Regions from separate parts of the Micromonospora humidisoli genome, predicted to be linked through region 3. Evidence: riboswitches for the same ligand, from Rfam matches in the RefSeq annotation. Region 3 holds a riboswitch; each other region holds the start of a gene.
What was found. Region 3 has a riboswitch for cobalamin ahead of JQN84_RS27750 (ribonucleoside-diphosphate reductase subunit alpha). Riboswitches for the same ligand answer to the same signal wherever they lie in the genome.
Positions count from the first base shown of each region.

Region 1: it holds a riboswitch for cobalamin, as region 3 does, so the genes downstream of both, cobN (cobaltochelatase subunit CobN) here and JQN84_RS27750 (ribonucleoside-diphosphate reductase subunit alpha) in region 3, are expected to answer to the same signal.
Region 2: it holds a riboswitch for cobalamin, as region 3 does, so the genes downstream of both, JQN84_RS21075 (CbtB domain-containing protein) here and JQN84_RS27750 (ribonucleoside-diphosphate reductase subunit alpha) in region 3, are expected to answer to the same signal.
Region 4: it holds a riboswitch for cobalamin, as region 3 does, so the genes downstream of both, bluB (5,6-dimethylbenzimidazole synthase) here and JQN84_RS27750 (ribonucleoside-diphosphate reductase subunit alpha) in region 3, are expected to answer to the same signal.

Region 1 covers NZ_JAFEUO010000006.1:318,842-321,036, forward strand. The annotation lists cobalamin riboswitch at 736-865, shown strand; gene cobN (cobaltochelatase subunit CobN) at 1,173-2,195, shown strand, end outside.
Region 2 covers NZ_JAFEUO010000005.1:545,463-547,657, forward strand. The annotation lists gene JQN84_RS21070 (PepSY-associated TM helix domain-containing protein) at 1-629, shown strand, start outside; cobalamin riboswitch at 685-826, shown strand; gene JQN84_RS21075 (CbtB domain-containing protein) at 861-1,064, shown strand; gene JQN84_RS21080 (CbtA family protein) at 1,055-1,858, shown strand; gene JQN84_RS21085 (histidine phosphatase family protein) at 1,855-2,195, shown strand, end outside.
Region 3 covers NZ_JAFEUO010000009.1:70,754-72,948, reverse strand. The annotation lists gene JQN84_RS27755 (helix-turn-helix transcriptional regulator) at 1-770, shown strand, start outside; cobalamin riboswitch at 798-1,011, shown strand; gene JQN84_RS27750 (ribonucleoside-diphosphate reductase subunit alpha) at 1,133-2,195, shown strand, end outside.
Region 4 covers NZ_JAFEUO010000010.1:51,149-53,343, reverse strand. The annotation lists gene JQN84_RS28640 (hypothetical protein) at 73-417, opposite strand; gene bluB (5,6-dimethylbenzimidazole synthase) at 503-1,135, opposite strand; cobalamin riboswitch at 1,173-1,371, opposite strand; gene JQN84_RS28630 (SDR family oxidoreductase) at 1,390-2,195, opposite strand, start outside.

The DNA of each region.
Region 1 (2,195 bases), on a different contig from region 3:
GTCGTGGGGGTGCTGCGGGTCCGTGGGGTGCGGCCAGGGTGGCGAAGGCGTGCGCTGGCCGCGTGCGCCGGCCTGCGGTCCGCCGGCCACTCGGTGTGGGTATGTCGATGCGGGTCCTTTCGAGCTGATGACGATGACGGATCGGGGCCTGCCGGGTGTGCCGACCCGCACCGCCGCGACGGGCTGGCCGGCGGTGTCGGGGCAGGGTGACCGGTGGCGTCGGGAAGGGATGACCGGCGCTGTCGGTGCGGGATGGTCGCAGGGACGGGAGGGAGTGACCGCAGGGTCGGGGCGGTGTCGGTGCGGGGTGCCGGAGGGCCGGGACGGGGGGGCGATCGCAGCGTCGGGACGGGGTGACCGGTGGCGTCGGAACGGCGCGGCCCGAGGCATCGGGCCGGGGCCGCGCTGCGGCGGCGGTGGGGTGGCCGGGGCTATCCGCCCGACCACCGTCCGGTCGGACCCGACCATGCCGGTCCGAGTCGTTGACGTCATCAGCTCGACAGCGTGTGAAAGAGGTATCCCGACCGCCAGGGGCCGACCAGCCACCGGGGACGATCCACCGGGGACGGGCCGTCTGGGTGCGGGCCGTCCGGGTGCGGGCCGCGCCCCGTTGGACGAGCGCGAACCATCGCCGTCGGCCTCACCATGGGGGCCGACCGGTGCCGTCGTGGGGCCGGTGGCCGCCGTTGACCTCGGGGTGAGGAGTGTGGCAGCATTCGCGGCCTGACGGCAGTGAAGGAAGTCGGTGCGATTCCGACGCGGTCCCGCCACTGTCACCGGGGAGCGATCCCCCCTCGTGGGTCACGACCGTGCGTGCACGGTTGGAAGGCCGGGGGTGAGCGTCGATCCGGGAGCCAGGATACTTCGGCCGTCGGAGAACCCCAGGGCGTGGACACCCGAGGAGGACCCGATGACGCGCAGCGTCACTGCCGACCCGATCACGGTCGGTGATTCCCGCATCACTGTCGAGCCCGCGCCGCCGCGTGCTCCCACCACTCCCACCGTCGCCGGCCGTCGCCGGGGCGGTCGGCCTGCCACGTACCGCTGACGGCCGGTCCGGGTGCCCCGCCGTCGGCGGGGTCGTCGACCTCCGCCGCCGCTGACCGGCGTCCCTCCCGCCCCGCTCGGCCCGGCCCCGTGGTCGAGCCGGACGTCACTCTCCGGAGCTGCACGTGCGCATCCTGCTGCTGTCCACCGCCGACACCGATCTGCTCGCCGCCCGCGCCAGTGCCGCCGACTACCGCCTCGCCAACCCCACCCGGGTCGACGTGGCCGCCGTACCGGCCCTGCTCGACGGGGTCGACCTGGCCGTCGTACGGCTGCTCGGCGGGCGGCAGGCGTGGCCGGACGGCCTCGCGGCGGTGCTCGGCTCAGGGGTCCCCACGATCGTGCTCGGCGGCGAGGCGGTGCCTGACGCGGAGCTGATGGCGGCGTCCACGGTGGCCTCCGGGGTGGCCACCGAAGCGCTGTCCTACCTGGTGGAGGGAGGCGCGGAGAACCTCGCCCAGCTGGCGCGGTTCCTGTCCGACACGGTCCTGCTCACCGGGGAGGGCTTCGACCCGCCCACCCCCACCCCGCCGTACGGCATCCTCGACCGGCGCCGCCCGACCGCCCACGCAGACCCGACCGCCCAGTCAGACCCGACCGACCAGGCGGATCAGGCGGCCGGACCGGACGGGCGGCAGGGCGGCGGTGGGCGGCCCACGGTGGGGATCGTGTTCTACCGGGCGCACGCGTTGGCCGGCAACACCGGTTTCGTGCAGACCCTGGCCGACGCGGTCGACACGGCCGGCGGCGAACCGCTGCCGATCTTCTGCGGCTCGCTGCGCGGGCTCACCCCGGGCGACGGGCCGCTGGACCTCTTCGCCCGCTGCGACGCGCTCGTCGTCACCGTCCTCGCCGCCGGCGGGACGGTCGCCGCCGACGCCTCCGGCGGGGGCGACGAGGACGCCTGGGACGTCGGCGCGCTCGCCGCCCTCGACGTGCCGGTGATCCAGGCGCTCTGCCTGACCAGCACCCGGGAGCAGTGGGCGGCCAGCGACGCCGGGCTGTCCCCGCTGGACGCGGCCATGCAGGTGGCCATCCCCGAGTTCGACGGCCGGATCGTCACCGTGCCGTTCTCGTTCAAACGCATCGACGCCGACGGGCTGTCGGTCTACGCCGCCGACGCCGAGCGGGCCGCCCGGGTCGCCGGG
Region 2 (2,195 bases), on a different contig from region 3:
CTCCGGTCGACCCCGGTGGCGGCCACCACGGTGCCGCCGGGGCCGGCGGGGTGGTCGAGTCGGCCGCCTTCGACCGGGTGCTGACCGCCGCCCGGACGGCCGGGCTGGCCGGCCCGGTCGAGATCGCCCCCGGCGAGCCGGGCTCGGCCTGGACGGTCACCCAGGTCGACAACACCTGGCCGGTGGCCAAGGACCGGGTCGCCGTCGACCCCACGACGGGGACGGTCACCGCCCGCAGCGACTTCGCCGACTGGCCGCTGCTGGCCCAGCTCAGTGGACTCGGCATCCAGGCCCACATGGGGGTGCTCCTCGGCCCGGTCAACCAGATCCTGCTCGCCGCGCTGGCCCTCGGGCTGCTCTGCGTCGTCGTCTGGGGGTACCGGATGTGGTGGCAGCGCCGGCCCACCCGGGCGGACCGCCGGGCCCGCACCGGCACCCCGCCACCCCGGGGTGGTGTGCGGGGCCTGCCGTGGTGGGCGGTGCCCGTCGGCGTACCGGTGGTGGCGGCGATCGGCTGGGCCTTGCCCCTGCTCGGGCTGAGCCTGCTCGCCTTCCTCGTCGTCGACGTCGCCCTGGGCGTGGCGGCCCGACGTCGCCGCGACGCCGCCCCCGCACCGGCCGGCGGATGACGTGCCGCCCCCGGCCGGCACGTCACATTCCCCGGGCGACGATTGACCGGTCGGGGGTCGCGCCGTTACGGTCGACCCACTATCTGCGGCGTCGCGAGGTAAGCCGGTGGGAATCCGGCGCGGTCGCGCCACTGTGAGCGGTTCCGTCGTCGACGGGTCCGTGAGCCAGGACGCTCGGTCGTCCGCAGCCTTGCGATGGGGACGCGTCATCCCCGGGAAGGTTCGAATCCCATGTCGAGTCCCACTCCTGCCCAGCCGCTGGTGCACCCCGTCGGGTCCACCCGTCTGTGGTGGACGGCCCTGGCCGTCGCCGGCGTACTCCTGCTGCTCACCTACCTGGTCGCGTTCGACCAGGGGGCGGTCTCGCGCAGCGGCATGTTCCTGCACGAACTGATGCACGACGGCCGGCACCTGCTCGGTGTCCCGTGCCACTGACCGCTGCCCACAACCCACCCACCTTCGTCACCGTCCTGCTCCGCGGGCTCCTCGCCGGCCTCGTCGCCGGTCTACTCGCGGGCGGTTTCGGCTACCTCGCCGGTGAGCCGCGCATCGACGCGGCCATCGCGATCGAGGAGGCCGCCACCCACACCGGGCCGGTGGCCGACGACCACCACGCCGAGGACCTGGTCGGCCGGGACGGGCAGCGGTTCGGCCTGTTCCTGGCCACCGGCCTGTTCGGGACGGCGATGGGTGGCCTGCTCGCGACCGCGTACGTGCTGCTGCGCCGACGGTTCCCGGCCGCCGACGACGGCCGGTCGGCGTTGCTGCTGGCGGGCGGTGCCCTGCTCGGCGTAGTGCTCGTGCCGTTCGGGAAGTACCCGGCCAATCCCCCGGCGGTGGGCAACCCCGACACCATCGACCAGCGCACCGCCGCCTACCTGGCGTTGGTGGTGCTCGGCCTGGTGGCCGTCTGGGCGGGCACCCTGGGCTACCGGTCGGTCCGCGCCGACGCGCCGCCCTGGCAACGGTGCGGCGCGGCCCTCGGCGGGTTCGTCCTGGTCGCCGGCGTCGGGTACGTCGTCCTGCCGTCGTTCCAGGAGGTCCCGGAGGACTTCCCGGCAGCCCTGCTGTGGAACTTCCGGCTGGCCTCGCTCGGCACCCAGGTGGTGCTGTGGACCGCCCTCGGTCTGTTGTTCAGCGCCCTGATGAGCCGACGCACCGCAGGGCCGCGCCCCGGCGACCGGGCCCGTGCGCCGCTGACCGGTCAGGGCACGCCGGCCCGCCCGTGACCTCGACCAGCCTGCGGCTGGTCGCCCACGCCCACACCGGCGCGCTGCGGCGGGCGGTGTTCGGCGCGGGCGACGACGACCTGGACGAGGGAGGTCGACAGGCCGCCCTCGCCCTGGCCGGTCACGGCCGGACCGGGCCACTGGGCACCGTGGACACCTGTCTGACCAGCCCGGCGACCGCAGCGGTGCAGACTGCGTACGCCCTGGGGTTACGGCCCACCGTCGAGGCTGCGCTGGCCGACTGCGACTACGCCGGCTGGGCCGGGCGCAGCCTGGCCGACGTCGGGGCGCGCGAGCCCGGGGCGCTGCGCCAGTGGTGGGAGACGCCCGGGGCGAC
Region 3 (2,195 bases):
GCGAGGAACTGGCGCTGCTGGCCGGGTTGAGCACCGACTACTACCAGCGGATGGAACAGGGCCGGGAGGTTCGCCCGTCCGACGACGTGCTGGACGGGCTCGCCGCCGCGCTCGGCCTCGACGACGACGAACGCCGGCACCTGTTCACCCTGGCCCGCGCCGCCCGCCGGCCGGTGCCCGCCCGGGTCGACCACGGCCCGGAGCGGGTGCCGGAGAGCACCAGGCGGTTGCTGCGCGTGATGGACACCCCGGCGGTGGTACTCGGCCGTCACCTGGACCTGCTCGCCTGGAACGCGTGGGCGGTGGCGCTGCTCGGTGACCCGGCGGACCACCCGCCGGACCGGCTCAACATGCTGCTGCTGATGTTCGACGAGGCGGCGGCCCCGGTGCGGCGCTGCGCGGCCTGGGAGCAGCAGGCCATGGACTACATCGGCATGATGCGCGCCGCCGTCGCCACGGACCCCACCCATCCCCGGGCCACCGCCGTCGTCGGTGAGCTGAGCATCCGCAGCGCCGAGTTCCGGCGGCTGTGGTCCCGGCACGACGTGCGCGGTTCGGTCAGCGGCACCAAGACCTTCCAGGTCCCCGAGGTCGGCGACATCGTCCTGGACTGGGACACCTACCCGCTGCCCGGCAACCCCGGCCCGGTCATGCTGGTCTTCACCGCCGAGCCGGGCAGCGCCGACGCCGACGCGCTGCGGCTGCTGGCGTCACTGCGGGCCACCGGCCGCTCGGGTGAGAGTTATCTGACACGCCGACGCGACATCTAGTGTTGCCTCTCCCCCATCTACGCCATATATGGTGTGCCACGCAGCTGGTTCGGCCGGGCCCGGTGGTCCGGTCGAGGCAACAGGGAACCCGGTGGGAATCCGGGACTGCCCCGCAGCGGTAAGTGGGAACGACCGCCGTCATCGAGCACTGGACCGCGAGGTCTGGGAAGCGACGGCCAGTAGGCGACCGACCCCGGTCACGCCCGCGAGTCCGAAGACCTGCCAGTGCGCCGTGCGCTGCTGCGCGCGGCGGTCGGAGGTCGCGCGGGACGACCGACGCCAGCACCCGGGCCGGCCGTCGCGCCGCGCCCGTTGGCGTTCTCCCGCGTCCCGATGGCCATCGGTGACAGCGAGGAGAGGTCATGACGAGCACAGCGCAGAGCCCACCGTCCGACGTCGACGGCGCGCAGCCACGCCGGCCCGCGATGCGGGTCCGCAAGCGCGACGGCGACACCGAACCGGTGGACGTCAACCGGATCGTCACGGCCGTCGCCAGGTGGGCCACCGACCTGGACGAGGTCGACCCGCTGCGGGTGGCCACCCGGACGATCAGTGGCCTCTACGACGGGGCGACAACGGCCGAGCTGGACAAACTGTCGATCCAGACGGCGGCCGAGCTGATCGGCACGGAACCGCAGTACTCCCGGCTGGCGGCCCGGCTGCTGGCCGCCTACGTGGACGAGGAGGTCCGCGGGCAGGAGGTGACCTCCTTCAGCGAGTCCATCCGGTACGCCCACGGCCTCGGCTTGATCGCCGACGACACCGCCGCGTTCGTGGCTCGGCACGCCAGCCAACTCGACGACGCCGTCGACCCGGCCGGTGACCTGCGGTTCGAGTACTTCGGACTGCGTACGGTGGCCGACCGCTACCTGCTGCGGCACCCGCGGTCACGGCTGGTGGTGGAGACCCCGCAGTACTGGCTGCTGCGGGTGGCCTGCGGGCTGTCCGGCACGCCCGACGAGGCGGTCGGGTTCTACCGGCTGATGTCGTCGCTGGCCTACCTGCCGAGTTCCCCGACGTTGTTCAACTCGGGCACCCGGCACACCCAGATGTCGTCGTGTTTCCTGGTCGACTCGCCGCGCGACGAACTGGACTCGATCTACGAGCGCTACCACCAGGTGGCGAAGCTGTCGAAGTTCTCCGGCGGCATCGGCATCTCCTTCACGCGGGTACGTGGCCGGGGGGCGCTGATCCGGGGCACCAACGGCCGGTCCAACGGGATCGTGCCGTTCCTCAAAACCCTCGACGCCGGGGTCGCGGCGGTCAACCAGGGCGGCCGGCGCAAGGGGGCGGCCTGCGTCTACCTGGAACCGTGGCACCCGGACGTCGAGGAGTTCCTGGAGCTGCGGGACAACACCGGTGAGGAGGCCCGGCGCACCCACAACCTCAACCTGGCCAACTGGATCCCCGACGAGTTCATGCGCC
Region 4 (2,195 bases), on a different contig from region 3:
GAGTAGCTGCGCCGCAGCACGAGCCCGTCCGGCGTACGCGTGGGTGACGCGTACGCCGGACGTTGGACGGCTCTACTGCCAGGCGCCGCTGCGGCAGATGAACTGGGTGGTGCCGCTGTACTGGGTGGTACCCCCGTCGACGTAGCTGTAGCTGGCCCGCACCGGGTGGCCGAGGTTGCTGGCCGGGCAGGTGGCGAAGAGGGTCGGCCCGGCGGTCGTGAAGGTGCCGACGCTGCCGGAGTACCAGGTGATGCTCCAGGTCGTCGTGCCGGTGCTGCTGCCGTCGCAGTAGAACTGCGACGCGCCGGACTCGCAGAAGGGCGCCGGGGCGGCGGCGAGGGCCGGCGTGGCCCCGGCGGCCACGAGGCCCAGGGCGGCAAGCGCGGATGTGGCCAGGGCCGTGACGGTGGTACGCATGGAACTCCTCCCAACGTAGCCAGGCAACGACTGAGCGCGACGTCAGCCTAACCGTTGCATCGACGTACCCGAATTAGCTGTTCGGTCAGTCGGTCGCCCGGTGCAGCCAGCGGTCGTGGTGCACCGCCTCGGCGAGCGGCCGGCGTCGCCGCCACCCGTGCCGCTCCAGGTCGGGCACGGCCTCCAGATGGGTGACCGGCCCGACGCAGAGCCAGGCCACCGGCCGGATGCCGGCCGGCACACCCAGCAGGTCGGCCAGGAACGACTCCCGGTAGAAGGAGACCCACCCCACGCCCAACCCCTCGGCGGTCGCGGCGAGCCAGAGGTTCTGGATGGCCAGGCAGACCGAGTAGAGGCCGGCGTCGGCGATGGCGTGCCGCCCGAGCACCGCCGGGCCCCCGCGCTGCGGGTCGTAGGTGACGACGATCGAGAGCGTCGACTCCAGCACCCCGTCGATCTTGATGCGCGCGAACCGTTCGGCCGCGGCACCGTCCAGAGTGGCGGCGAACGTGGCCCGCTCGGCCTGCACGTGCCGGTAGAACCGACGACGGACGGCAGGGTCCCGCACCAGGACGAAGTCCCACGGCTGCGAGTGGCCGACGCTGGGCGCGGCGTGCGCGGCGTCGAGGATCCGGTGCAGGGTGTCAGCCGGCACCGGATCCCCGGTGAACTCGGCCCGGACGTCCCGGCGGCGGTGGATGGCGTCGTAGAGTTCCACAGGCAGGCTCCCGCTGCGCTCGGCCCACCCCCGACGGGTGGGCGGTCGACGCGAGGCCGGTCTTCGGACTCCCGGATCAACGCCGACCCGTCCGCCTTCCCAGCCGTACGGCCAGTGGCTGCGCTCCTCGCGCCTGGACGGTCGCTCCCCGGTCACCGCGGCGGGCCCGTGCCGGATTCACACCGGCTTCCCGATTCTCCCCGCAGTTGCGGGGCACCTCGCACGATCATGCCGCCGCCGATGCTATCGGTGGATCACGTACGGGTGGCGGTGGTGCGGCCACGGTTCCCGGTCGGGTAGTGCCTGCGCAGGTCGGAGGTCGTCATCCGGTCGAGCATCCGGTCGGGAAGGACGCGGGAGGCCCGGATGAGGAGGGCAGCCGTCGCGCCGATGGTGTAGCGGGTGCGGGGCCTGCGGTCGGTCACCGCCGCGGCGATCCTCTTCGCGGCGACGGCGGAGGTCACCCCGGCCCTGGTGAACGCCGCCACGTGGGAGGGGATCGCCTGCATCAGGGCACCGTAGCGCTCGTTCTGCTCCGGGGTCATCGTCTCGTCGAGACGGCCGAGGGCGGCGAGGCCGACGCGGGACATCTCGGTTTTGACGCCGCCCGGTTCGACCACCACCACCCGCACGCCGTACGGGGCCAGTTCGTTGCGCAGCGCGTCGCTCATCGCCTCCATGGCGAACTTGCTGGCGGCGTACGGACCGTAGCCGGCCATGGAGACCCTGCCGTTGAGGGAGCTGATGTTGACGACGCGCCCCTTGCCGCGCAGCAGCACGGGGAGCAGGGCCTGGGTGACCGCGACGTGACCGAAGAGGTTCACCTCGAAGATGCGCCGCCACTCGTGCAGCGGCACCACCTCGACCGGGCCGGCACCGGGGACGCCGGCGTTGTTGACCAGCGCCCGCAGCGGCAGCGGATCCCGCCCGACGCGTGCGGCGAGCGCGGCGACGTGGTCGGGGTCGGTGATGTCGAGGATCACCGGCTCGATGCGGTCGGTCCGCAGGGGCGTGGCGTCGCCCTCGCGCCGCACGCCGGCGAGGACGTGGAAACCACGCC